DNA from 3 places in the Endozoicomonas sp. genome. Region 1 is predicted to be linked to each of the others. Evidence: predicted binding sites of a transcription regulator. Region 1 holds the regulator's gene; each other region holds the start of a gene.
What was found. The regulator FNR, encoded in region 1, switches genes on or off when oxygen is low (the NO sensors DNR and NnrR bind a similar motif). The targets are predictions, from matches to a motif close to TTGATNTANATCAA.
Positions count from the first base shown of each region.

Region 1 (16,087 bases):
AGTGTCTGCGTACAGGTCTGCCCCACTGGTATCGATATCCGTGATGGACTCCAATATCAATGCATAGGCTGTGCTGCCTGCATCGATGCCTGCGACACCATCATGGACAAGATGGGCTATGACAAAGGCCTGGTACGGTACACTACTGACAACGAACTTGCAGGCCAGAAGACCCATTGGCTTCGCCCCCGTCTGATCGGGTATAGTTCAGCATTATTTATCATGATCTGTCTGTTTATCTTCAGCCTTGGCCATCGTATTCCGCTGGAGCTGGAAGTACTCAGGGATAGAAATGTACTTTACCGGGTCATAAATGAGGACCAGGTAGAGAATATCTACACACTGAAAGTCGCTAACAAAGACCAGCAGCTCCATGAAATCAAAATACAGGTGGCTGGTATTGAAAATCTGAAAATAGCGGGCAAAACCGCCATTTTGGTAGAGCCAGGCAGTGTGGAGCAGGAAATCATCAGGGTTATCGCTCCTTTGATTGATGGAGCCCCCACCACACGGCCGGTTCGCTTCAGCATCAGTTCCAGTCAGCCCGGACTGGAAGCCATTACCGCTGAAAGCCGATTTATGGTGCCCGGACGATAGAGGAAACCCTGTACCATGACGCAGTCGACAACGAAAGATACTCTGACAGGAAGCCACCCTTCGGCTCATAAAGAACCTTTTACCCCCTGGTACCGGGAGCCCTGGGCCTGGTATATCGTGGGCATTCTAATGGTCACGTTTGCCTGGGGTAGCTTCCAGGTCTACACCGCGTTCACTCATCAGGACAGCGTGGTCATTGATGACTATTACAAGAATGGTAAAACCATCAATCAGGACATGACCCGGATTGAAAATGCCCGGACCATGGCCGTTGAAGGCACACTGACCATCGATGAGCTGATCGGTGAAGTCAGAGTGAAGATGCAGGGAAACCCGGATGTATGGCCTCAACAGCTTAAACTCAGCTTTCTTTCACCGGTCTTTAAAGACAAAGACAAAGCCATCATGCTGACCCGGTCATTCGGCATGGCTTCGAATGTAGCCTCTGACGCTACGCAACCAGAACAAAACCCGATCTATGTCGGCCAGCTGGAAGAGCTGGTTGCCGGTCGTTACTACCTGCAACTGGAAACTCTGGACGAATTGATTCCGGAAGTGGGCTATGAAACAGGCTGGAAGATCACTCTGGAGGCCATCGTCTCACCGGAAACCCCAATTACCCTGAAAAACCCGGATGCCTGATGACCGATACCCGTTGCTTTCATTGCACACTGCCGGTCAGTGAACCGGTCGTTTTTTTTGCAGAAGTTGAAGGAACACAGCAGCCCATGTGCTGTCCGGGCTGTAAGGCAGTAACCGAAGCCATCGTTGCCGGTGGACTTGAAAATTATTACCAGCACCGAACCGAAAGCGCCAATCAGGTCAATGACCTGAATCAGCGACTGCAGGAAGAGCTGCAGATCTATGACCGTGAACAGGTGCAAAAGGATTTTGTCAGAGCTGCTGATCTGGCATCCAACAACCAAGAAGAGCATCAAAGCAACCACCTGACTGCCAACCTGCTGATTGATGGCATCACCTGTGCTGCCTGTGTCTGGTTACTGGAAAACCATCTGGAAGCACTGAAGGGGGTTGAGCAGGTCAATGTAAACCTCAGCACCCATGAGGCACAGATCACCTGGTCTAACAGCGAGATCCCCTTAAGCTCGATTCTGCTGGAAGTTCACAGAATCGGTTATAAGGCATTCCCATGGCGTGCTGACCAGCAGGAAGCCCTGCTGAAAAAAGAAAACCGAACCTTTATACGTCGCCTTGCTGTTGCCGGTATTGGTGCCATGCAGGTGATGATGTATGCCATCGCCCTTTATTCAGGCGCGATCAGTGAAGATATGCCGGAAATTTACCGGGACCTGATCCGAATCTTCAGTGCCGTAATCGCGACCCCTGTCGTTTTGTACTCTGCAGCCCCTTTCTTCAAGGCGGCCTGGCGGGATATAAAAATACGACATCTTGGTATGGACGTTCCGGTATCAATTGCTATTGGCGGTGCCTACCTTGCCAGCCTGTGGGCAACCTTCTCCGTTTATTTCTTCGCTGAAGGCTCCAGTGGCGAAGTCTATTACGACTCTGTCTCCATGTTCACCTTCTTCCTGCTGACTGGCCGTTACCTTGAGCTTCGCGCCCGCCATGCAACCGCCAGGGCTGCTCGCGCGCTGACCAACCTGCTGCCCCCCAGCTGCCTGAAAGAAGTGGATGGCCAGTATGAACGAGTCCCGGTTGCAGATCTGCAACCAGACGACAGAGTAAGAATTCTTCCCGGTGACGCCATTCCTGCAGACGGCATCCTGACCAGTGGCTCCACCAGCGTTAATGAAGCCATGTTGACCGGAGAATACCTGCCCATCGAAAAACAGCCCGGCGATACGCTTCTGTGCAGCAGTATCAATGTGGATCACCCTATTGAGCTTAAGGTGACCAAAGTCGGCGAAGAGACCCGGGTAGCCGGCATTATCCAGCTGCTGCAAAGGGCGCAGCAGGATAAACCCACTATCGCCAAGATTGCCGACAAGGTGGCCGGCTGGTTTGTTGCCTGTGTTTTGCTGGTCGCCATTGGCGTCTACTGGGGCTGGTCTGGCATTGCTCCCGAAGATGCGTTCTGGATTACTCTGTCGGTTCTGGTAGTGACCTGTCCCTGTGCCCTGTCCCTGGCCACTCCAGCAGCACTGACCGCTGCCACTGGCTACCTGCACCGACTTGGCCTGCTGGTGACCCGTGGCCATGTTCTGGAAGGGCTGAAAACCATCGACCATGTGATCTTTGATAAAACAGGCACCTTAACCAAAGGTGAACTCTCACTGAGCCAGGTCGTTCCTCTCGATAACTGCAACCACTCAACAGAGGCATTGCTCCAGCGGGCTGCAGCACTGGAGGCACACTCTGAGCACCCTATTGCCAAAGCCTTCCTCTTCAAAGTGGATTCGCTTGATGAGCAGGCTCATGATGTTAAGAATCATCTTGGTCAGGGGATAGAAGGAACCATTCGCAGTCACCTTTATCGCATCGGGCGGCCAGATTTTGCCTTCACCTCCGGCAAGCTCGCAACACCAGAGCAGGATGGGCAGTGGCTGCTAATGTCTGAAAGTACTGATCAGAAATCCTGGCAACCGCTATGCTGGTTCAGAGTTACCGACAGCCTGCGTCCTGAGGCTGCTAATACAATCCAACGACTCCACCAGATGGGTAAAACTATCACACTATTAAGTGGCGATGCCGAGCCTGTTGTGGCTTCGACGGCTGAATCTCTGGGTATACGGCAGTGGAAGTCCGAAAGCAGCCCGGATGACAAATTGCACTATATCCAGAAACTGCAGAGCCAAGGCCATAAGGTCTTAATGGTAGGTGATGGCATCAATGATGTTCCCGTTCTGGCCGGTGCGGATATCTCCATGGCCATGGGCAACGCCTCTGACCTGGCTCGCACCAGCGCTGACGCAGTGTTGATTTCCGGAAACCTTGAACGGTTGGCCGATGCCTTTAACCTGACTGCAAGAACCCGGAAAATTATCCGTCAAAACCTGGCATGGTCCCTTGGCTACAATCTGGCCGCACTGCCTCTAGCCGCAGCAGGAATGATTGCTCCATGGATGGCGGCTACCGGCATGGCGCTCAGCTCACTGATTGTTGTGGCCAATGCCCTGCGACTAAACCGCCCAGGCAAACTGGTCAAGGAGCTGGACCCATCAGAAGAAGCTTATGCACACCTTGCACCCAGAGGAGCTGCCTGACCATGGAAAGCCTGATTATTCTTATACCTCTGGCCCTGATCCTGATCGCTGTAGCGATCAAAGTGTTCTTCTGGGCAGTTGACAACGGCCAGTTTGACGACCTTGAAGGGCCTGCGCACAGCATTCTTTTTGACGAGCCTCAACGCCCTCAACCATCAAAGAGTGATAAAACAGGCTCTTCAATAACAAAGTAATCCATTCACCCACGCTACTTAATATCATTGCGAGACGGAATATCCGGCTGCATTTCAATAACAAGGGAAATACAAGGCAGTAATGTATGACCATCAATGAAGTGCCCACTCTACTTTCCGCGTTGACTCTAGGGATACTTGGCAGTGCTCACTGCATTGGAATGTGCGGTGGCATCACCTCTGCGCTCAGTCTTTCCCTAGAAGGAAGGTCACGCTCACAGATCTTCTGGCTGATGCTGACCTATCATCTTGGGCGGGTTACCAGTTACAGCATTGCCGGCTTCCTTCTGGCCAGCATCGGCTGGTATCTGGGAGGCATCAGTCCGGAAGTAAAGATGGGGCTGCGCTACTTTGCGGCCATAATGCTGATCGCCATGGGGCTATACCTGACCGGTTGGTGGCGTGGTTTGACTCACCTGGAAAAGATCGGGCACAAGCTCTGGCAACATATCCAGCCCAAAGCCCAAGCTTTGCTTCCTATCAATAATTTCCCCAATGCCCTGGCTGTTGGCATGCTCTGGGGATGGTTACCCTGTGGGCTGGTATATAGCACACTGGCCTGGAGCGCTACTCAAGGACAACCTGTACAGGGTGCACTGTTAATGGCCTCATTCGGTATCGGCACCATACCCTCAGTTTTTCTGCTCGGGGCTTTCTCCAGACAGCTCAGCGGCATCATTCAAGCCAGTATCACCCGCAACCTCGCCGGTTTGTTGATCATCCTTTTTGGGTTGTGGTCTATGCCGGGGGCACACCAGAAGTGGTTGATGTCCGTGCTGCACCACTGATGGGGTAAAAGAAAAGCCCCTGATTTGAGACAGGGGCCTACGATATATATTGAGGTGGATTAATACGGCGCTGTACCACGGATTGGATAATTATTTTCCGGGTTACGAATCCAGGACAGCCCATTGACCAGGGCTTCGAGATCAGGACGAATAAAGGGGTTGTTGGCAATATCGACAACCTGAACGGTACCTTTCTCATTAATGACAAACAGGCCGGGCTCAGCAAAATTATGATCCGTTTCCTGCTCAGATCTGGGCACAGAGATATACAGCCCAAGCTCTTTCATTTGCCCTTCCGTCAACCCATAAGTCAATGGAAAGGAAACGTTCAGCTTTTCCGCATGCTCCTGCAGTTGCTCCCGACTATCACCGGAAGCAGCTACAATATCAACCCCAATATCCGCCAGCTGACTTTTGTATCCCTCAAGCTGATTCAGGTATTTGGTACACAGCGGGCAATGCTTACCACGGTAGATGATGACCAGTTGCCATGAAGCACCTTCCCTGGTCTTGCCTAAGACATGTTGCTGCCCCTGTAAATCCGGCAGACTTATCGCCGGAAACGGGCTATCCGCTGCAAGCTTGTTGGTATAGAGCATGAGACTGCCTCCTGATTATGCTGCCAGACATCATTCAATCGTTTCGTTCAATTTCAACGCTATCGTTCATAAGATGGCAGCAAACATAGTTTGTATAATGGCTCATCAAAAATACAAATCAGACCCCCTTCAGAATAAGAATCCTACCCAGGCATTATTTGCTCGATTTATAGCCAAAGAGCAGGTATCATTTCCGCTCTCTTAAATTTCACGCCATTTGCGACACTACTCCAATAACAACACGGAAAGACGAACCCATAAGGCATATTGAGTTCGGTTCTTACCTATTGACATCGATCAAAGAACAGCCTTGAAAATCTTTCTACACTATCCTGACGCATCATGACGTAATACAGACTGTTTTGCCTTAAGCTTTCCGGCACCGAAAGACAGATCTGAAGGCGAAAACACCGACTGACAAGACATGAAGATTACCGTTCGAGAGCAATGATGAATAGTGCACCAGTTTGGGATAAAGACCTGATTCACCGTTACAACCACTCAGGCCCGCGTTACACCTCCTATCCCACAGCAGTGCAGTTTGATAGCAGCTTTGATATTCAGAAATATCATCAAAATGCCCAGACCAGTGCTAGCAGCATCAAGCCGCTTTCACTCTACTTCCACATCCCGTTCTGCTCGCATGTCTGTTATTACTGCGCCTGCAATAAAATTGTGACCAAACACCGCGACCGTTCCAATATTTATCTGGAATACCTGTTCCGTGAAATAGAGATGCAATCGGCGCTATACAGCCATGAACAACGGGTTGAGCAACTGCACTTTGGGGGTGGTACACCCACCTTTTTGAGCAGGGAGCAGATTACAGACCTGATGGGACACATCAGCCAGCACTTCCAGCTGACCCACAGCGATACCGCAGACTACTCCATTGAGCTGGATCCAAGGGAAGTCGACTGGCCCATGATGAGTACGCTGAGAGATCTGGGCTTTAACCGAATCAGTATGGGCGTTCAAGACCTGAACCCAATAGTGCAGAAAGCCGTCAATCGGGTACAACCTGAAAGTATGATTCAATCGGTTCTTGATGCCTCCAGGGCAATGGCGTTCCGATCCGTACACATGGACCTGATTTATGGCCTGCCCTTCCAGACAACGAACAGCTTTATGGAAACCATTGAGCGGGTGATCGATATGACCCCGGATCGGTTATCACTGTTTAATTATGCGCACTTGCCACACCGCTTTAAGCCACAGCGCAGAATTAATGATCAGGATCTGCCGGCACCTGAAATGAAGCTGGAGATTCTTCAGCAGGCCACAGAAAAACTGCTGGATCAGGGATACATCTACATCGGCATGGATCACTTTGCCCTGCCAGATGATGAACTGGCCATTGCCCAGGAAGAAGGCACTCTGCACAGAAATTTTCAGGGTTATACCACCCACAGCCACTGCGACCTGATTGGCATGGGCGTTTCCTCCATCAGCCAGGTAGGCGACACTTACATTCAGAACAGTACTGATGAAGCCCAGTACTACTCCATGATCAATGAGAAACAGCTGCCGATGGTACGCGGACTGAAGATGACGAATGACGACAAGGTTCGTCAGGCAGTGATTACCCAGCTGATCTGCCACTTCAAACTAAGGTTCAGCGATATTGAAGAACAGTTTGGCATTCAATTCAGAGATTACTTCCGTGATGAGCTGGCCAGACTTGAGCCGATGATGGCAGACGGCCTTGTCAGCCTGAGTAGCGATGACATACTGGAAGTACTGCCCAAGGGAAAACTGCTGATCCGTAACATCTGCATGCAGTTTGACCATTACCTCAATCAACCCGAGATGAAAGAAAAGCCTCTGTACTCCAAGGTCATTTGATACATAAAGGGTTCCGTAGTTGTCACAAAACTTCGGAACCCTTTTCCAGCCACACAAAGCAACCACTGAAACAATTCTGCAAGAGTTGCCCCCCCCCCCACTCGCCTACCACTTATCAGAAAAAAACCGAAACTGACTACTATTTGTCACCACTCTCACATTGATTTACTTGAAACATAAGTGCAAAATCTGCCAGGTCAGTCAAATACCATGAACGAAAATTCAATCCTGTGACACAAGACAACGTCAGATTGATTTTCCAGGGATAAAGACATACAACCACCAGGAGCAATGACCGGTACTAAGTAGCTGACCATATGGAATCGAATATTTCTGGCTACTTGGGCAGGGACTATGCGAGGCACAACGGAGGGAGCATAGCTGTAGCTATGTGACCGGAGTTGTAACGACGCAGAGTGTCGGCACAAGGAGTCAGAAATAAATGGTTTCATATGGTTAGCTACTTATTATCAGGGTCAGCCCTGAGCTGGATAGACGACACAGCAGATGAAAGCTCATCGGAACATCCGCAGATTATGACGCCCTGCTGAAGCAGCACTAAACCCCTACTTTAGGTCTGCCCAGTTGCGTATATACCTGATTTACAGTCCGGTAACACTTTCCATAAAATGGTGTCGAATTTCGCAAATACGACTTTGAGGCCTCTCAATGACGTCAAAGCCCAACGTCCGACAGCCGAGCCATGTGGCCTGCAGAGACTGCAGCCTCAGCTCATTGTGCCTGCCACTGGCACTAAGCATTAAGGATATTGATCAGCTGGATCACATCATCAAGCGTGGGCGTCCTTTGAAAAAAGGCGAACACCTGTTTCTGGAAGGCGACCCCTTCACCAGTGTCTTTGCTGTTCGCTCAGGGGCTATCAAAACCTACACGGCTACCAATGAAGGTGAGGAACAAATCACCGGATTTTACCTGCCCAGCGAAATTCTTGGCCTGAGTGGCATGGACACCGATACCTATCCGGTTTCTGCCCAGGCAATGGAAACCACCATGATCTGCGAGATTCCTTTTGAACAACTGGAAACCCTTTCGGATCAGTTTCCGGAACTTCGTCGGCATCTGATGCGTCTGATGAGCAAGCGTATCCGTGAAGATCAGCAAATGATGATGCTGCTCTCCAAGAAAAACGCAGACGAGCGTATTGCCACGTTTCTGATCAACCTGGCCAGCCGTTTCCGCCGTCGTGGTTTTTCTTCCCAGTCGTTCCGACTCTCCATGTCGAGAAACGAAATGGGGAACTACCTGGGACTGGCTGTAGAAACGGTGAGCCGTGTATTCACCCGCTTCCAGAAGAATGGTCTGATCTCAGCCGTGGGTAAGGAGATCGAAATTCGCAACTCGGTTGAGCTCTGCGCACTGGCCGGCGGAAAAACGCTGGAGCCGAACCAGATTGCCACCAGCGCCTGACTTTATTCCCTAAAGAAGCTACCCTTTGAGGTGGCTTCTTCCTTTTATCCCATTGACTGATAGCGGCATGCTCTCTCCCATGCATACAAACGAAAGCTTATCCGTTCAGGAATATCTGCAATCCCAAATCAGAACCATACCGGACTGGCCTCATGAAGGTATCCTGTTCAGGGATATCACCACGCTGTTTGAAAACCCGGAAGCATGGCGCAAGACCGTCGATGTCATGGTTAAGCGTTATGAGAACCAGACTTTTGATCGTATTGGTGCTCTGGATGCCCGCGGCTTCCTGCTTGGCTCAACACTGGCCTATATTCTGAACAAGCCACTGGTGCTGTTCCGTAAGAAAGGCAAACTGCCTGGAAAAACCATCAGCGTAGAGTATGACCTTGAGTATGGAAAAGCAGTGCTGGAAATGCATGAAGACACCATGAATGCCGGTGAAAAAATCCTGTTGATGGATGACCTTATCGCTACAGGCGGCACATTGCTGGCAGCTGATCAGCTGGTCCGAAAAGCCGGAGCCAGCACTCTGGAAGCCGCTGCCATCATTAATCTGCCCGACCTCAAGGGTGCTGACAAGCTGAACGCAGCAGGCATTCCAACCTATACCCTGTGTGATTTTGAAGGCGAATAAGGCCATCATCAGTTCAGAATTTCAGGGATGATACGATATCTCTCATAGAGCCGACGCCTATCTTCCAGAGTCGGCTCCATGATCCTGTCCGGCAGGCAGGCAGAGAAGCCCTTAGCCGGAAGATACTTCCCCAGAAAAAAGGACTTTTCATATGGGAATCTGTGCCAAGGAACTGAGGCACTATGTTGTTCGCCCAGCACTCAAGCATCTGGGCATGTGGAGTCCAACTGCTGAAAACCTGCTCCTTGGTACCGCTGCAAGAGAGTCTGGACTCGGCTTTCACCTGAAACTTGCCAATCATCAAGCCCTTGGTATCTATCAGATATCACCACGCATGCACAGAAAGATCTGGGATCTGTTTCTTGCCCCAAACCCCGATCTCTCAAGCAAGGTTCGTGGACTGGCCAGCCAGCGAGAGTTTCTTTCCCACCCCCATCATGAACTTGCCACCAACCTGGTTTACGCCACGGCCATCGCATGGCTTATCTATCATCGATCCGGCATAAAGATAGAGAAAATTGATCAGAGCGATATCACCGCTATGGGCAAGTTATGGCAAAAGCAATTCCACAGTAGAAACCCGGGAACCATCCAGAGTTTCTGCGAAAGTTATCAAAAGATGATTATTGAATCAGGCAGCTCCACCGAGGAGTCAAAATACTTTAATCAGACTGCAGCCAAACCCGCCTGATACTATTTTACAGCCAGATGGTGGTAACCCAACTAACTGGATCGCGAAGCACACAAATAAAGACTAGCCGCCCCTTAGCATGCTTCGCGATCCCTTATACACACTATAACCCTCTGGCTTCTGCGCATTTAACACAAAGGTCAGCATAAGGCATAACCTCAAGGCGCTGAACAGGTATCTCTTTGCCACATGATAAGCAAAATCCATAATCCCCTTCAGTCATCCGATCAAGAGCCCGGTTAATTTTACCGAGTTCAATTACCGCTTCATTCCCAAGCGCATCAATAACTTCATCATTCTCCCGCTCCTGAGCCTGCTCAGACCAGTCTGCACTGTTTTTACGGGAAGCATCTTTTTTTATTTTACCCAGACGCGTATTGAGCTCATCCCTGCGAGCCAGCAACCATTTCTGCAATTTATCATGATCTGTCATTTTGCTACCCCTGCACAAAAATACTGGAGAACCCTGCTTTTATTCTATAAAGAATGGTTTTGTAAAAAGGTCACTCTTTACCATAACACAACGCTGAAAAACCTTATTCCAGTTCGTAAAAAACGGAAAAAGCGTTAATGACAACCTACGGGGAACTGATTATTTTCAGAAATCCTGAATTCAAATAGTAGATCATTGATACCGTCAGCGTAATATTCTCTATCAATAAAATACATCTTTTCTGCCCAATGGTCTTTTGCCACTACAGGCTTTCCGTTAAACACTGACTTGGTTGAATGGTAACCGGCAGATATAATCAGCCGATTTACACTGACAGCTAGCACAGGCCCTATGACAACCACCAACCTGACTGGTTCTGAAAAATACAGTTTCAATAAACTCCAGAAAAAACTCAGACGTCTGACCGGAAGAGCCATCGAAGACTTCAACATGATTGAAGAAGGTGACCGGGTTATAGTTTGCCTGTCGGGCGGTAAAGACAGCTACACCATGCTGCACATCCTCATGAGCCTTCAGAAAAGCGCTCCAATCCATTTTGAGCTTATTGCTGTTAACCTGGATCAGAAACAGCCTGGTTTTCCAGAGCATATCCTGCCTGACTATCTTAACGGGCTAGGCGTACCGTATCACATCATCAACCGGGACACTTATTCCGTCGTCAAAGAAAAAGTACCTGAGGGTAAAACAACCTGCGGTCTTTGCTCACGCCTGAGAAGGGGCACCCTGTATGCTTTTGCAGAAGATATTGGTGCAACAAAGATAGCCCTTGGACACCACAAGGATGACATCGTAGAAACCATGTTCCTGAATATGTTCTATGGTTCAAGATTGTCCGCCATGCCACCGAAGCTGCGCTCTGACGACGGTCGCAACATCGTGATTCGCCCTCTGGCATATTGCCGGGAAAAAGACATAACCCGCTTCTCAGAGCAACTGGAGTTCCCAATCATCCCCTGTAACCTATGCGGCTCCCAGGAAAACCTGCAACGACAGAACATCAAGGCCATGCTGTCTGAATGGGAAAGAAAGCACCCAAGCCGTATTGAGTCCATTTTTACGGCAATGCAAAATATTGCGCCTTCACAAATGGCGGATACCGAACTGTTTGATTTCAAAAATCTGGAACTTGACCGCAGTGGCGCGAGAAAGGACTATGAGCATGCCGACAATCAAACCATTTTCTCTGGAAATATGAATATTTCCGAAGAAGAAAATGGAGTCCAAATAATCAATTTCCAGCCCTGAAAATTTAAGGAGTTATTGGGAGCAGTAAAGCTCGATAACTCCCCTTGGTGATGTGTCAGAGCTGTTGATCTGATACATTCCTAACTTTTTGAGTCATCTATGGCTGTAGTTCAAGTTGCCTGTATCCATTGTCAACAAACGATCAATGTTGTTAAGAACGGGAAAGCTGAAACGGGTCACCAGCGGTATAGATGCAAGGACTGTAATAAGAGCTTCCAACTTGAGTATCGCTATAATGGCAATCTGCCTGGTACTCATGAGCAGATCATAAAGATGACCATGAATGGCTCCGGGGTCAGAGATATCGGACGTGTCCTTGAGATCAGTCCAACGACTGTATTGGCTCATTTAAAAAACTCGACCCGCCAACAGTAACACAACTCCCCTTCGAAAATGCCCAAGTCAAGATTATTTTCGAAATGGATGAGCAGTGGTCATTTGTTGGTAGCAAGAAGCAGCAACGCTGGCTGTTTTATGCATGGGAGCCACGTTTCAAGAAGATCATTGCCCATGCGTTCGGCTCCAGAAGCACAGAGACGCTCAAAAAGCTGTTGGGGCGTCTGGCCCGCTTCAAAGTTAGTTTTTACTGCACAGATGACTGGCAGCCATACACATCCTGTTTACCAGAAGATAAACATATCATTGGAAAGCACTTTACTCAGCGGATTGAGCGGCAGAATCTGACCTTGAGAACTTGCTTGAAACGGTTATCCAGAAGGACTATTTGCTTCTCAAGATCAATAGACATTCATGATAAGGTTATCGGGGAATTTATCTCGCGAAACCACTATCAACAGTTTTGATACATCACCCTCCCCTTCCCACAACTATAGAAAAACTCTGCAATAAGACCTATAAATTAAACAACCCTGAAAAATTACTTAAAAATTCTTTTAGAAATAAATAGTTATGCTTTTTATACATAGTGATAAGCTACTGCACCATAATAAAGTCAATCAACCTATTAATTGCATCAATGGACTCTTGCTTAATCACCTTATAATCCGTATCACCTCTGTATATTGGATGAGCTAAGTCGATCAACTTAACCACTGTATTTTCTGGATTCTCGGTATCAATTAAAAAAAGTGCACTATTCGCAACAAAAGTTACGGGAGCAATTACCAAGTTTGCCCTGATTGCTCTTAGCTGGCTTAAAATCATTTCCCGATTCTTAGTACCTGCATTATTCATGACTGACTTAATATATTTCTTAGACTCATGAGTTAATAAAAATCTATTAGCCTTCGGCTTATTACCTCGAACTTTCAATCCTTCAACTCTATACCCGCGGGACTTTGAACCGTAGAAAGTATCCATTAGCTTATGACGGGCAGCTTTTCGAGTTGGAGACCTATGATCATCTTTTTTAAGCTGAGCCTTGGAAGCCGTTCTAAAGCCTATTTTGATATCCATTTCAATTTTCTGACTTACTGGTATATCAGCCCCCAGCATTTCAGGAACAATAACCCCCATTTGATCAGATTGAGTAGATCGCGCCTCTAAAGGTGCTAACTTAGCTCGATGAGATGCGCTTAAGTCATCAGGATGTTTAGCCTGGGGAATTATAGAGTCCAAATTTAACTCTTTACGTCTATGATAAACATCCACCTCATTTTTACTGGTCAATTTACCAATATATCCATCGCCAACCATTATAAAAGTATCGGCATGACCTGCAGCACCAACCACCTCCTGACCCTGACCGTCATTTAATACTCCTGAGTCCAGGGAAAAAACACTGTCACTGTCACTGCCATCAACACTCTGAGTTTCATAGCCCTCATCTGAGACCAACAGAGACAACCTTGATGATCCAATTGATGAAGAATCACTTTCTGAACCGACAGGTAACATCTCAACAGGGTTTTCTGAGTGACTTTCAGAGCTAATAGACAAAGTCTCTTCAAAAGATAGATGCTCGTTACTTATAGGCTCTAAATACCCTTCTGTGGAGACTAAATGGCTAACAGGCTCTAAATAACCGTCCAAATCGCCCTGTTCTGATACATGGTGTTGAATTCCTACTGAATGAATCAGAGCCTCCTTTTCTCTGGCAGTTTGAACAAAACGGTGATTATTTGCGGCTCCAACAGTCAATCGCTTCCTAGGATCCATATCCATTAGCCCTCTGAACAGGTCTTCTGCATCAGCTCCTAACTCTTTTCCTATTTCAGCAGCTGCTCTATCCACCAGATGAACAATAACGTTATTTCGCCAATGTAAAAGACTTTTCTCCAGCTGCTCTGGCTCTATCTCACCATCAGCATCTAAACCAATAATCTCATCGAATGCTTCTTTCATATAATCAGCACTGTGGCCAGATTGCAGCTTAAGGGCTGACACTATTTGTGGGAGTTTTTCTTCTGGAGGGTAAGAGGCCCACTGAACAAATAAGGGTATCAAGTCCTGCCCAGTAACCAGCTTTGAGATACTGCAACCAATACTCCATGGGTCTACTTTTTCAAAGTAGCGACAACCATCCATATAGTCAGGTGGCATGTAAGTTATAGGGACAGCCATTATTTCATGTTCAGCAATAGGTTGAGAAACACCAAAATCACAAATTTTTAAATTACCATCTTCATCAATAAGCAAATTATCTGGTTTGAGATCACGATGAATATATCCATGATCAGCAATAACAGATGCTCCTTCAATCAACTGGCTGATTATTTTAGGCTTTACCCCTTCCACAAGCCCATCATTTCTTTCCAGCCTAGATTTGAGGGACTCTCCTCCAAGCTCCATTACCACAAAATCCTTACCATCCTTTTGTACAGTACCAACTAGCTGTATTAGTCTTGGACTACCCGATTGACTCAGGTGAGCCATAGTATTTATCTCTCTCACCATAGAGGCATCTTTATCAGACATAAACTTCGCGGCATAAAACTGGTTGGTTGCTTTATCTCGTACTTTTATTACTTGACCACTTTTACCTTTACCCTGCTTATCATCCATTCGGAATGAATAAGCCCTGACTCTGAAATCAGATTCATCAGTAAAGTTCTCAAGCCCCTCTGAATCAGAAGTCATCAGATCAGACATCACGCTTTCTGACTCCATTTTTGACTCGACTATCGTTTCAGGGGGCTCTGTCAAAAATGGCTGATTTAATTTTCTCCTGTCCGTCAATCGTTCATCACTTGTTTTTTTTACAAAGCTTCTTGTTTTTTTACTAACATTAACTACTTGCTTGCCCGTAGTCGATCCACCTATCTTTGTTGAGCCCTCGTGTGCTTGAAAATCAGATTGTCCCCCTGAAGGAAGTAATTTCTTAAAAGACTGACCAAGTTTTTTTAGTCGCCTGAAGCTCCAGGATTTATCTTCAGCCTGCTCACTATTTACCAACTTTTCATCTGAGTTATTACCTGATTCCTGGCTTGATCGCGCAGGGTCATTAATCGATCCAGAACTTCCATTATTGACTGAGCGAACCATACTCACTCCATAAGTATGAAAATATCCAGTACTTTATTTATACACCCTAATTCAATATGAATTTAAAGCCTTAAAATCAGGGCCTGTATTCATTCAGCTTCCAATTGTAGCGGTAGCTGATTCGCCCATTGTAATTTTCTAATTGACGCTTTAAATCACCAACAGCAAATGACTTTACCTCTTTCAATACACCGTCTTCATCAATAAAATCATCCTCATACCAATCAAAAATACTGGAAAGCACAAGACGGCCACTCACAAAAGCAACACCTTTTTTCTGATTAATAAACCGCCTGGCAGCCGCTTCCAGCTGATTGTCAATCTTTCTCCCTTGATACGCATCGGGTAATAAATCAGGGCACCCTATGCTGGCGCAGTTTAATGCATAGTGAATCCGGGGGTTATTCCAGATGGGTCGGATAATCCGGTGTTCAATATCATGCAGGGAAATATTCTGTCCTGCAATTTCTATAAGCTCATCTTTCCACGGCCCCATGCGGAACCATCCTTTTCCCAGCTTGGTAATGGACTTCACCGGGTAGTAATCAAGAATCAGGTCAACAGTTAACGCGTTATACAGATTAATCCAATAGGACAGCTGTTCTCTACGATTGAGCTTTCTGGGATCTTGTTTCGACAGGCTTTCGAGATAAGCATTAAGCTCTTCTTTATCCACTTTTTTGACTCGTCCATACTCAACCATATACATTCCAGTTGATTCAGAGAGCTTTACATAGCGGTCAAGAAATTTCTGCCATGTAGAATGGTCAACAACGGCCTTATTATTCTTGTCCACTTTATCCCAATATGACCAGCGATCTGGGGAGGGTACAGCATGTACAGCAAGACTGAACACAAATAGCAAAGCCGAAACAAGGTATCTAGCCATACATGGCAACCTCTTAATTAGTGTTACTGTACAGCCATCAATTGAAATTCATTTGGGAAACGTCACCACAAACCTTATAAAAAATATCAAA
Region 1 covers NZ_OZ239981.1:561,286-577,372, reverse strand. The annotation lists gene ccoG (cytochrome c oxidase accessory protein CcoG) at 1-597, shown strand, start outside; gene ACOCLE_RS02555 (FixH family protein) at 613-1,239, shown strand; gene ACOCLE_RS02550 (heavy metal translocating P-type ATPase) at 1,239-3,782, shown strand; gene ccoS (cbb3-type cytochrome oxidase assembly protein CcoS) at 3,785-3,976, shown strand; gene ACOCLE_RS02540 (sulfite exporter TauE/SafE family protein) at 4,063-4,764, shown strand; gene ACOCLE_RS02535 (redoxin domain-containing protein) at 4,824-5,363, opposite strand; gene hemN (oxygen-independent coproporphyrinogen III oxidase) at 5,811-7,208, shown strand; gene fnr (fumarate/nitrate reduction transcriptional regulator Fnr) at 7,914-8,636, shown strand; gene ACOCLE_RS02520 (adenine phosphoribosyltransferase) at 8,716-9,273, shown strand; gene ACOCLE_RS02515 (hypothetical protein) at 9,425-9,964, shown strand; gene ACOCLE_RS02510 (TraR/DksA family transcriptional regulator) at 10,068-10,397, opposite strand; gene ACOCLE_RS02505 (hypothetical protein) at 10,532-10,834, opposite strand; gene ttcA (tRNA 2-thiocytidine(32) synthetase TtcA) at 10,749-11,663, shown strand; one part of gene ACOCLE_RS02495 (IS1 family transposase) at 11,763-12,006, shown strand; one part of gene ACOCLE_RS02495 (IS1 family transposase) at 12,006-12,466, shown strand; gene ACOCLE_RS02490 (inositol polyphosphate kinase family protein) at 12,597-15,107, opposite strand; gene ACOCLE_RS02485 (DUF547 domain-containing protein) at 15,184-15,996, opposite strand.

Region 2 (5,105 bases), 2.6 Mb from region 1:
CACATAGTCTTTGATGTCTTCAATGTTGTACTGAACCGACATGGCCACTTCGACGATATTCTCGTCTTCAGTCAGCATTTGCTGCAGAAGGTTGTACGTCCGAAGTTCAGTAACCCGCTCCTGAAACTTGGTTTCAATAGGAGGAAAGTACATATGCAGACCAGGGCCAACAGTCTCTGCATACTCACCAAACCGAAGAATGACGGCCTGCTCCTTTTCATCAACGGTATAGACCGCATTCCAGATATAAGCAGCAACAGCCAGAATAAGGATGCCAATAAACATTCCGGAAGAAGAGCCTGCCTGGGCACCACCCCCGGAACCGCCTTTACGACCTCCCCCAAACATGGAATTCAGTTTTTCCTGAAATTTGCGAAAAGCATCATCCAGGTCCGGTGGTCCTTGCTTATCGCCTTTGTTACCACCGCCCCATGGATCCTGGTTATTTCCACCCGGCTCGTTCCAGGCCATATATGTCTCCGTAGAGTCAGCATCAAATTGAATTTTGGTTTGAGCATCCCTGTTACTGGGGACGACATGCTATTAAATCAATTGCCGGTCCATCAGAGGATGTGCATACCATAGTCACCTTCAGACCTTGAGAGCCTGCCAGGTATGACATGACGTCGCAGGATAAATTTCCAGAGCAGCCATCAACTTTCACTCCACCACAGGGGAGTAAAAAATGCAACGTATCCTTGCTGTCCGGGATCCTGTCACACCTTTACGGGCACTCGATATGACGTGCACCGTAAAGATAGTTCCTGAGCCAGATTGTAGAGTTTGGATAGCGAATAGCGCAAGCCGAATTGGTAAAGACCGCAACGGATTTTCTTTACAAACACCGAATTAGAGCTGTTTCGCCCAAATTTCATCCATCATTCGTGATGAAATATTCGGTCCAGCCAGGAACGCTTTTTATAATTTGCAGCTACACCTTTTGAAAGCATAAAGGGAACATATTCCCGATCCTCTTCCATAATGTGCTTGGTCAGCCAGACTCTTAAAAAATGAAGCAGTTCAAAGCTGACCTGCTGCCCCTGCCCCACCTTCTCATGCAGGCCATTCACCTGATCAATCAGTTGAGTGTGATGTTTTTTATGCTCTTCATAATCCGGGTATCCGAGTACCCGCATCAATGACTCTTCTACCGTAAAATGAATCCGGGTGTATTCTACCAAACGCCCCAGAATTTCATGAGCAACTTCTGATCCATGCCTTTCATGAATAGCACGGTGCAGCTCATTGAGCAGATCCACCAGAACCCGATGCTGGGCATCAATCTCTTCTATACCCACACAGAGTTTATCCGACCAGGGGAATAACTCTTCTGAATTATTATCCAATACCGCACTTTCAGCATTCAGCATCACTGCAATCCATTTTGTAAGTGAGTTTTCCCTGCTGTCAGAAAACTTACCAATATCCAGTTATTGCTGTTTACCTGGGCCCAACAAATGAGGAACCCAATATTTTTTACTGGTAAACAGTCAGCAGAAACAACAGAAAGGTAATATTGAAGAGAAAGGGATCTGCACGTATTGATCTGGATCAATACGTACAAACCGCATCGTTATTAGAGCGTGGAATGAAAACAACTGTCGCCAAGGCCTTCCTGCTTGGAAATGCGTTCAAAATCGGGTTTTGGCAAACGAATATCCAGAACGATATCACCACTCTCAGAGTAGGCTTCTGACTGAATAGCCCCCAGCTTGTAGAGACGGGCTCGAATACGCCCCTGGGCTGGCTTCAGGGTTAACTGTCCCTGCAGCATATCATCCGAAAGCAACTCTTTGATGGCTTCCTGAAGAAGGTCAACACCATCACCGGTAACCGCCGATACCCAGACCCGAACAGGCCGCCCTTCATCATTTCGCTGAATTTTCGGTTCTACACCCTGCAAAAGGTCAATCTTGTTATAGACCTCCAGTTGCGGCACTTCATCGGCATTGATCTCTTTTAATACCGAATGAACCTGATCCATGTTTTCCAGACGTTCTGGATCATGACTGTCAATCACATGCAGTAGAAGATCAGCCTGGCGGGTTTCTTCAAGTGTTGCTCGAAATGCCTCAACCAGTTTATGAGGAAGATGACGGATGAAGCCTACAGTATCTGCAAGTACTACTGGTCCAATATCCGGTAAATCAATTCTGCGCAGTGTTGGGTCAAGGGTGGCAAACAATTGGTCAGCTGCGTAAACCACAGATTCCGTCACGCGGTTAAAAAGTGTCGACTTACCGGCATTTGTATATCCAACCAGTGAAACCTGAGGAACTTCTGCTCTCTGCCTGGAACGTCGCCCCTGCTCACGCTGCTTACGTACCTTTTCCAGACGACGGCTTATGCTTTTGATACGCGCTCTGAGAAGACGACGGTCAGTTTCCAGCTGGGTTTCACCCGGTCCTCTGAGGCCAATACCACCCTTCTGCCGCTCAAGGTGGGTCCAGCCACGAACCAGTCGTGTACTCATGTGTTGCAACTGAGCCAGCTCAACCTGCAGCTTACCTTCAAAGGTTCTGGCACGCTGGGCAAATATATCCAGAATCAGTCCAGTACGATCAATAACCCTGCACTGCAACTCTTTTTCAAGGTTACGTTCCTGGCTTGGTGAGAGGGCATGATTAAACAGCACAACATCGACATCGTGCAGTACAACCAGCTGACGGATTTCTTCAACTTTGCCGGGACCGACAAAGAAACGGGGATTGGGATGTTTGCAGCCTGCGGTAATAAATGCGGCAGACTCAACGCCAGCGGAGCGCACCAGCTCCATGAATTCCTGGGGGTCTTCCCGCTCACGATCATCGTTCAATTCCAGATGAACGAGAACTGCGGCTTCACCACCCTCATGGCGGTCAAAAAACAAATAGATCTCCTAAAAAGCCACGAACCGCGCGCATAACAGCTGGGAACCAGCTCAGAGAAACCTGAAAATAAGACAGCGCCACATGGCTCATTATTAAAATAAACAGGAAACACCTAAAGGCGCCTATGCGCCCTCAAGATGCATCATGCAAGATTACTCATGCTCAGGCTGATCAGTACCCTGCATTGGCAGACGAACTGGACGGCTTGGGACAACAGTAGAAACAGCGTGCTTGTAGACCATCTGACTCACTGTGTTCTTAAGAAGAATAACGAACTGATCGAAAGACTCAATCTGCCCCTGAAGCTTAATACCATTAACCAGGTAGATAGAAACTGGCACGCGTTCTTTACGCAGCACATTCAGGTAAGGGTCTTGTAGAGAATGCCCTTTTGACATTTCTGTACTCCTTTTAATTCTCGGGTTTTTGAATAGCCATGTTTCACTTTGGGGAGGACTATCCGCTAGACCGGCTGTGCCAGTACTCGTTGTTCAATATATGTACAGCCTACGAAATGCCGGCTCACATTAAGCTAACCCCACACCGCACTCAATAAGTAATACTAGCTACTCCCGCCAGTCCTGCAGGAACAATTACAGGTTCTAAAGTACTACTTTGTATAGCAATAGGCATGAACAGTCATCTGTTAATTACCGTCACTTAGGAGAAAGTGACATCATTGCTATCAAGTGCCTCAAGGTTCAGCACTCTGCCCCATGGCTTTAAATACGTCCGTTCTATTTAAGGGCATTCCCCAAGACTTTCAAGGCATCACCCAGCAGGTTATTGGAAAACGTGTCAAGCCAATGAATATCAGGCCAGCTTCTCAGCCAGGTTAGCTGCCTTTTCGCCAGTTGCCGGGTTGCAATAATACCTCTTTCGACCATCTCATCGTAGCTTAGTTCCCCATCCAAGTAGGACCAGGCCTGACGATAACCAACAGATCGAACAGATGGCATGGAAACATCAAGATCTCCACGCTGATAAAGGCTTCTCGCTTCTTCCAGAAAGCCATTCTCAAGCATCATTCTGAAACGCATCGCGATACGGTCATGGAGCACGGAACGATCTTTCGGAGCCAGCGCCAGGCTGATAACACCATAAGGCAAACATTGCTCTTCCTGCTCCCTGTGCCATTGGGAAAGCGGTTTCCCTGTCAGCTCATAAACTTCCAGAGCCCTCTGCAATCGCTGGGTATCCGATGGTTTGATTCTCAGCGCAGCTTCTGGGTCCACTTCCGAGAGTTGCTGATGAAGAAATGCCCAACCGTGCACCTGTGCACTTTCCAGCAACCGTTGACGAACCTCGGCATCTGCAGAGGGCATGGTCGCCATACCATCCCTGAGCACCTTAAAGTACATCATCGTCCCTCCAACCAGCAGAGGTATTCTCCCGCGGGCAGTGATATCTGCCATCAACGCCAGAGCATCCTGGCGAAAGTCAGCAGCAGAATACGATTCTGCTGGATCAAGAATATCAATCAGGTGATGAGGTGCCTCTTTCAGGACTTCAGGCTCAGGCTTGGCAGTGCCAATATCCATCCCTTTGTAGATGAGTGCCGAGTCCACACTGATGATCTCGAAAGGCAGATCGTTGCTGAGTGCTACAGCAAGATCAGTTTTTCCTGATGCTGTAGGCCCCATCAAAAATACAGCGGGAGGGAGCCGCTTTTCCTCATGCGCGGACATAAAAGAATGAGTACCTGAAAATAATAGAAACGCGATTCTAGCGGATTATGCACTGACCTTTCGATAGTCCAATGTATTGATCATGGTAATATCAAAAAGTTTCCATATTTAATGGATGAATGGGCAAAAAAGAACTGCCACAAACAAAGTACTTGCTGAAATCCTTTTAAAAGACGCTGAGACAAACCCCTGGATGGCTTGTCAGATTACAAGTTGGATCTACTACCACACCTAACGTCCCCTCAGAAACAACTTGTCCAATTGATCCATAGTGAGCATGGTCCAGGTTGGACGACCATGGTTACATTGCCCACTGCGCTCTGTCTGCTCCATATCCCGAAGCAGGGCATTCATCTCTTCAATGGACAGCTTCCTGTTCGCCCGCACTGACCCATGACAGGCCATGGTGGCCAGAATTTCATTGATATGAGCCTCAATGCGGTCGCTGGTACCGTGCTGCATCAAGTCTGAGAGTACGTCTCTCAGCAGCTTCTCAACATCGGCATTCTGTAGCATCACGGGTATCTGGCGCACCAGCAGCGTTTCC
Region 2 covers NZ_OZ239981.1:4,050,378-4,055,482, forward strand. The annotation lists gene hflK (FtsH protease activity modulator HflK) at 1-471, opposite strand, end outside; gene ACOCLE_RS18245 (bacteriohemerythrin) at 879-1,370, opposite strand; gene hflX (ribosome rescue GTPase HflX) at 1,577-2,869, opposite strand; gene hfq (RNA chaperone Hfq) at 3,023-3,268, opposite strand; gene miaA (tRNA (adenosine(37)-N6)-dimethylallyltransferase MiaA) at 3,608-4,558, opposite strand; gene mutL (DNA mismatch repair endonuclease MutL) at 4,790-5,105, opposite strand, start outside.
Region 2: ACOCLE_RS18245 (bacteriohemerythrin) is a predicted target of FNR. The motif match lies at 1,542-1,555, and genes of this name have one in related genera.

Region 3 (5,105 bases), 1.1 Mb from region 1:
GGGAAATGATATCCTGATGGGGTGAGAATGTATCGTAAGGTAAGATTTCCCAGTCCGGCATTTGCTGGACATCAATATTTTCTTTTTCGACAAGAAAAAAGGTCAATTCTTCCTCAAGGCGGTTTGCCGATGCACTGTCTGGGGTAATGACCATCAGCGGCTGGTCATCCATTACCGCAGCACAGGAAATGGCAAAGGCTGGTCCTGCTTTAGACAGGTTTCCCCACTGAAGTTTATCGCCGGGGTGAGTTGGCAGAGGGATAGCGTGTTGAAACATGAAAATCCTAAAGGTCCTCCTGATTACCCCAAATGCAGGGAAGTTGTCTGAGGGTAATGATATTGCAGGAATACTCCCAGAAAGCCACCCAGATCGTCCCACTTGTAAATTTGACGAGCAGAATTAACGGTTATTCGTTGGTCACAATGTCCAATATGATTTCTCAGACACCTCTGTGCTGGTAATTCTCAGCATGCAGAAAGCTTTAAAGAAAACAGCTATGGATATTTGTACACTCACGGATTAAAGAGGTGGATTGTAGCGTTTGTCAGACGGTTCTCCCAGTATTCACATGCTTAAATGACCTTAGAGGGCGAAAGTTAATGGTGAAAATATTGTCAGTGTTAATGTTTGATAATCTTTGTTGCTTTGGCTGCCTTCAATCGGGATAATAGCCACGAAACATAAGTCCCAATGAAGGGGCTGTATTTGAAATAATAATAATAAACGGGAATTTATCGTGGTAGCAGACCGTTTTCAGGACTGGAAAGAGCGCGAAGCGCTGGCTGAGTCAATGATCCCACTGATTGGCCGGCTGTATAGAAATCACAATGTTGTCACGTCTGTGTTTGGGCGTCCCGTCATTAACCGCTCCGTTATTAATCTCCTAAAAGCTCACAAGTTTGTTCGCCAGATTGAGGATAATGGTCTTTCTGTTCGTGAGACTTTCCCTGTACTGGAAGTTCTAGCAGACCTGGATCTGGGCCCATCCCGTATTGATATTGGAAAGCTGGCGGTTGGCTACCGTACCGAAGGTGAGGGCCGGTCACTGGAAGAGTATGTAACCGAGAAAGTAGCGTCAGTGACCAATGGTCATAAACAGACTCTGGGTCCAGGTCAGGATGTCGTATTGTATGGCTTTGGACGGATTGGCCGGTTGATGGCCAGAATTCTCATTGAACGTGCGGGCAGTGGGTCTGGCCTTAATTTGAGAGCCATTGTTGTCAGGCCTGGTGGTGCAGACAATGATCTTCAGAAACGCGCTAGCCTATTGCGCCGTGACTCTGTCCATGGTTCTTTCCAGGGCACAATTTCTGTCGATGAAGAGAATAAAGTCATCTATGCCAATGGTGTAGCCATTCAGGTTATTTATTCGAGCTCCCCGGACTCTATCGATTACACGCAGTATGGCATTAACAATGCGGTGGTTGTCGATAATACCGGGAAATGGCGTGATAAAGAGGGGCTGGGCCTTCATTTGCAGTCAAAGGGTGTATCCAGAGTCCTGCTGACAGCACCCGGTAAAGGGGATATCAAGAACATTGTTTATGGTGTAAATCATAAAGACATTGAACCAGCGGATCAGATCCTTTCTGCTGCCTCCTGTACTACTAATGCCATCACCCCAGTTTTGAAGGCAATCAATGATGAGTATGGTGTAGAGCATGGTCATGTTGAGACTGTTCACTCTTACACCAATGATCAGAATTTGATAGACAATTACCACAAAGGTGAGCGTCGTGGACGCAGTGCTGCCCTGAATATGGTGATTACCGAAACTGGAGCAGCTAAAGCAGTCGCCAAGGCTTTGCCTGAACTTGAGGGTAAGTTGACGGGTAATGCTATTCGGGTTCCAACCCCTAATGTGTCACTGGCCATCCTTAATCTTTCCCTTGGTAAAGCGACAACAGTTGAAGAGCTTAATAGCTTTATCAGGGAAACGTCACTGTATTCAAAACTTCAGAAGCAGGTGGACTACGTAACATCCGTTGAAGCGGTTTCCAGTGATTTTGTGGGTAGCCGTCGTGCTGGAGTTGTGGATGGTCAAGCCACTATCGTTGATGGAAAGCGTTGTGTGCTTTATGTCTGGTATGACAATGAGTTTGGTTACAGTTGTCAGGTAAACCGGATACTTCAGTTTATGTCCGGTGCTATGTACCCATCCGTTCCGTAAAGTACACTCGTCGACAGACGTTGATCTCTTCACAAAGCGACTGATTGGTTGTTCTGCCAGTCAGTCGGTCTACACTGCATATCTTTTCAGCTCTTATCAATCTGATACTGGTTTACATTGGTATACGTATGACTGACATGAATTGACATTGGTCAATAATGGGAGTAGTTATCAGCGTCCTAAATTGTAACCATTCTCATTTGCGTATATATTCATATCAGTTGAAAATTTGCCAGGCACCAACCATTTCATACTAAAAACCCTACAAAAAAATAGGCTTTACCCCTGGCATGTGATTTGAGTTCAAATTTTTTCGTCGTAGTTTGAGGGTCATTACCTGCTGTGTAGAGAAAGGACTTTCAAAATCGACTTATGATGCCTGTGGAGAGAAGTACATGAAGGTGACATTGGGTGAGCTGAAAACCGGCGAGTGCGGCCGGGTAACGGCTTTTCTGGATGCTGGCAGTGCCTATCGGCGAAAATTGCTGGCAATGGGGCTGACCCCCGGAACCCAGTTCACGGTTTGTCGTGTTGCTCCCCTGGGGGATCCAATCCAGTTAGAAGTTAGAGGCTTCCAACTGTCTATTCGAAAGGATGAAGCTGCAGTTGTTGAGGTTGCCAGAGTATGAATAAGCATGTTGTTGCAATCGTAGGGAACCCTAACTGTGGTAAGACAACGCTGTTTAACGCGTTAACAGGTGCCCGGCAGCGGGTTGGTAACTGGCCTGGTGTAACGGTCGAAAAACGCAGTGGTTTTTATACTTTCGAAGAAAACTCCATAGAAGTCGTTGATCTGCCTGGAACCTACTGTCTTGATGTTGTTGACAGCGACGTCTCTCTCGATGAAAAAGTTGCCCGTGATTATATCCTGAAACGTGAAGCGGACTTGATCATCAATATTCTTGATGCATCAAACATAGAGAGAAACTTATATCTGACAACCCAATTGTTGGATATGGGGGCACCAGTGATTGTTGTTCTCAATATGATGGACGTTGCCAGAGAAAAGGGCATGGACATTGATATTGATAAGCTTTCTGAGGAACTCGGCTGCCCAGTGCTGCCGCTGGTTGCCAGTAAGACAAGCAACATCAAAGTCTTTTTAAAGGACATTAATGATTTTCTGAATAATGGTATTTCAGTGGCCCCACCATTGAACCTTGGTGAACAACTGGAAAAGGCCATTAGTGTTATTGAGTCGACCCTTGAAGAATCAGCTGCTCTGGATAGCTCACTTTCCCAGCGCTGGTATGCACTGAAGTTACTGGAAGGTGACAGTATTCCTCTTCCAGACCTGACCTGGCAAGTGGTCAATGTGGCTACCCAGCAGCGCCATATCATTGAAGCAGCCCTTGAGGAAGACCTGGATATTATTCTGGCCAGCCGACGTTACGATGTGGTTGGTCACATTATGGAGTCAGTGATTCGTGAGAGAGGGGTTGCCAGTCATCGGCTGACCGAATCCATTGACCGTGTCGTACTGAATCGGGTGCTGGGGTTCCCCATATTCCTCGGTGTCATGTATCTGATGTTCATGTTCACCATTAACTTCGGCAGTGCCTTTATCGACTTTTTCGATATCTTTACCGGGACTCTGCTGGTGGACGGACTGGGTCACTGGCTGAATTCTGTTGGAACCCCCGCCTGGGCAGTGACGTTACTGGCTGATGGTGTGGGTGGTGGTATCCAGACCGTGTCGACATTTATCCCGGTCATTGCTTTCCTGTTCCTGTTCCTTTCCATACTGGAAGATTCGGGGTACATGGCCAGAGCTGCTTTTGTTATTGACCGGCTAATGCGTTTTCTCGGTCTTCCTGGCAAAGCATTTGTTCCCATGCTGGTCGGCTTTGGCTGCAACGTTCCAGCAATCATGGCTGCTAGAACACTGGATAATGAAAAGGACCGGCTGTTGACAATCTCCATGGCTCCCTTCATGTCCTGTGGTGCCCGATTACCCGTGTACGCGCTGTTTGCTGCTGCCTTTTTCCCTGAGTCAGGCCAGAATGTGGTCTTCATCCTGTATCTGGTGGGTATTCTTGCTGCGATATTTACCGGACTGATTCTAAAGCAGAGCGTTCTCGGTGGTGATAGCTCACCCTTTATTATGGAGTTACCTAACTACCATTTGCCATCAGTCACCCAGGTTCTTCTGCGCACCTGGGATCGTTTGAAGTCCTTTATTATTCGTGCCGGTAAGGCCATTGTGATGGTTGTGGTCGTCTTGAATACCCTGAACGCGATCGGTACGGATGGTTCATTTGGTCACCAGAACACCCAGAACTCGATGCTTAGTAAAATTGGTCAAAGCATTACACCTGTTTTTGCTCCAATGGGCATGACGGAAGAAAACTGGCCTGCAGCGGTAGGCCTGTTTACTGGTATCCTGGCCAAAGAGGCTGTGGTGGGTACTCTGGATTCAATGTATGGAGCTATTGCTGCTTCTGAAAACCCCGCACCGGAAGGTGAGGCCTCTTTTGATCTGATGGCGGGTATCAAAGAAGCGGTAGCGACTATCCCTGCAAACCTGAGTGGTTTGAGCAGTACGTTGACAGATCCTCTGGGTGTTCAGGTGGGGGATCTGACAGACCTTGATGCGGTAGCAGAAGAACAGGAAGTCACCGTTGGAACATTCTCTGTCATGGCTGATTTATTCCCAAGTAATGCGGCTGTCATTGCCTATCTACTGATGATTCTACTCTATACCCCCTGTGTAGCAGCTCTGGGTGCTATTTATCGTGAAACCAGCCTGGGTTGGACAATGTTCATTGCTGGCTGGACCTTCTTCCTGGGTTATGCCGTTGCGACGATCTATTACCAGCTTTCACTGGCTGCCGCTCAACCTGCGGAAGCTTTGCTTTGGGTGGTATCCCTGTCCCTGATCATGTTCATCATTGTTACGTTGATGAAACGCATGGGGGCAACCGTGCTGCAAGG
Region 3 covers NZ_OZ239981.1:1,630,920-1,636,024, forward strand. The annotation lists gene mfd (transcription-repair coupling factor) at 1-277, opposite strand, end outside; gene ACOCLE_RS07060 (glyceraldehyde-3-phosphate dehydrogenase) at 792-2,171, shown strand; gene ACOCLE_RS07065 (FeoA family protein) at 2,567-2,800, shown strand; gene feoB (Fe(2+) transporter permease subunit FeoB) at 2,797-5,105, shown strand, end outside.
Region 3: ACOCLE_RS07065 (FeoA family protein) is a predicted target of FNR. The motif match lies at 2,314-2,327, and genes of this name have one in related genera.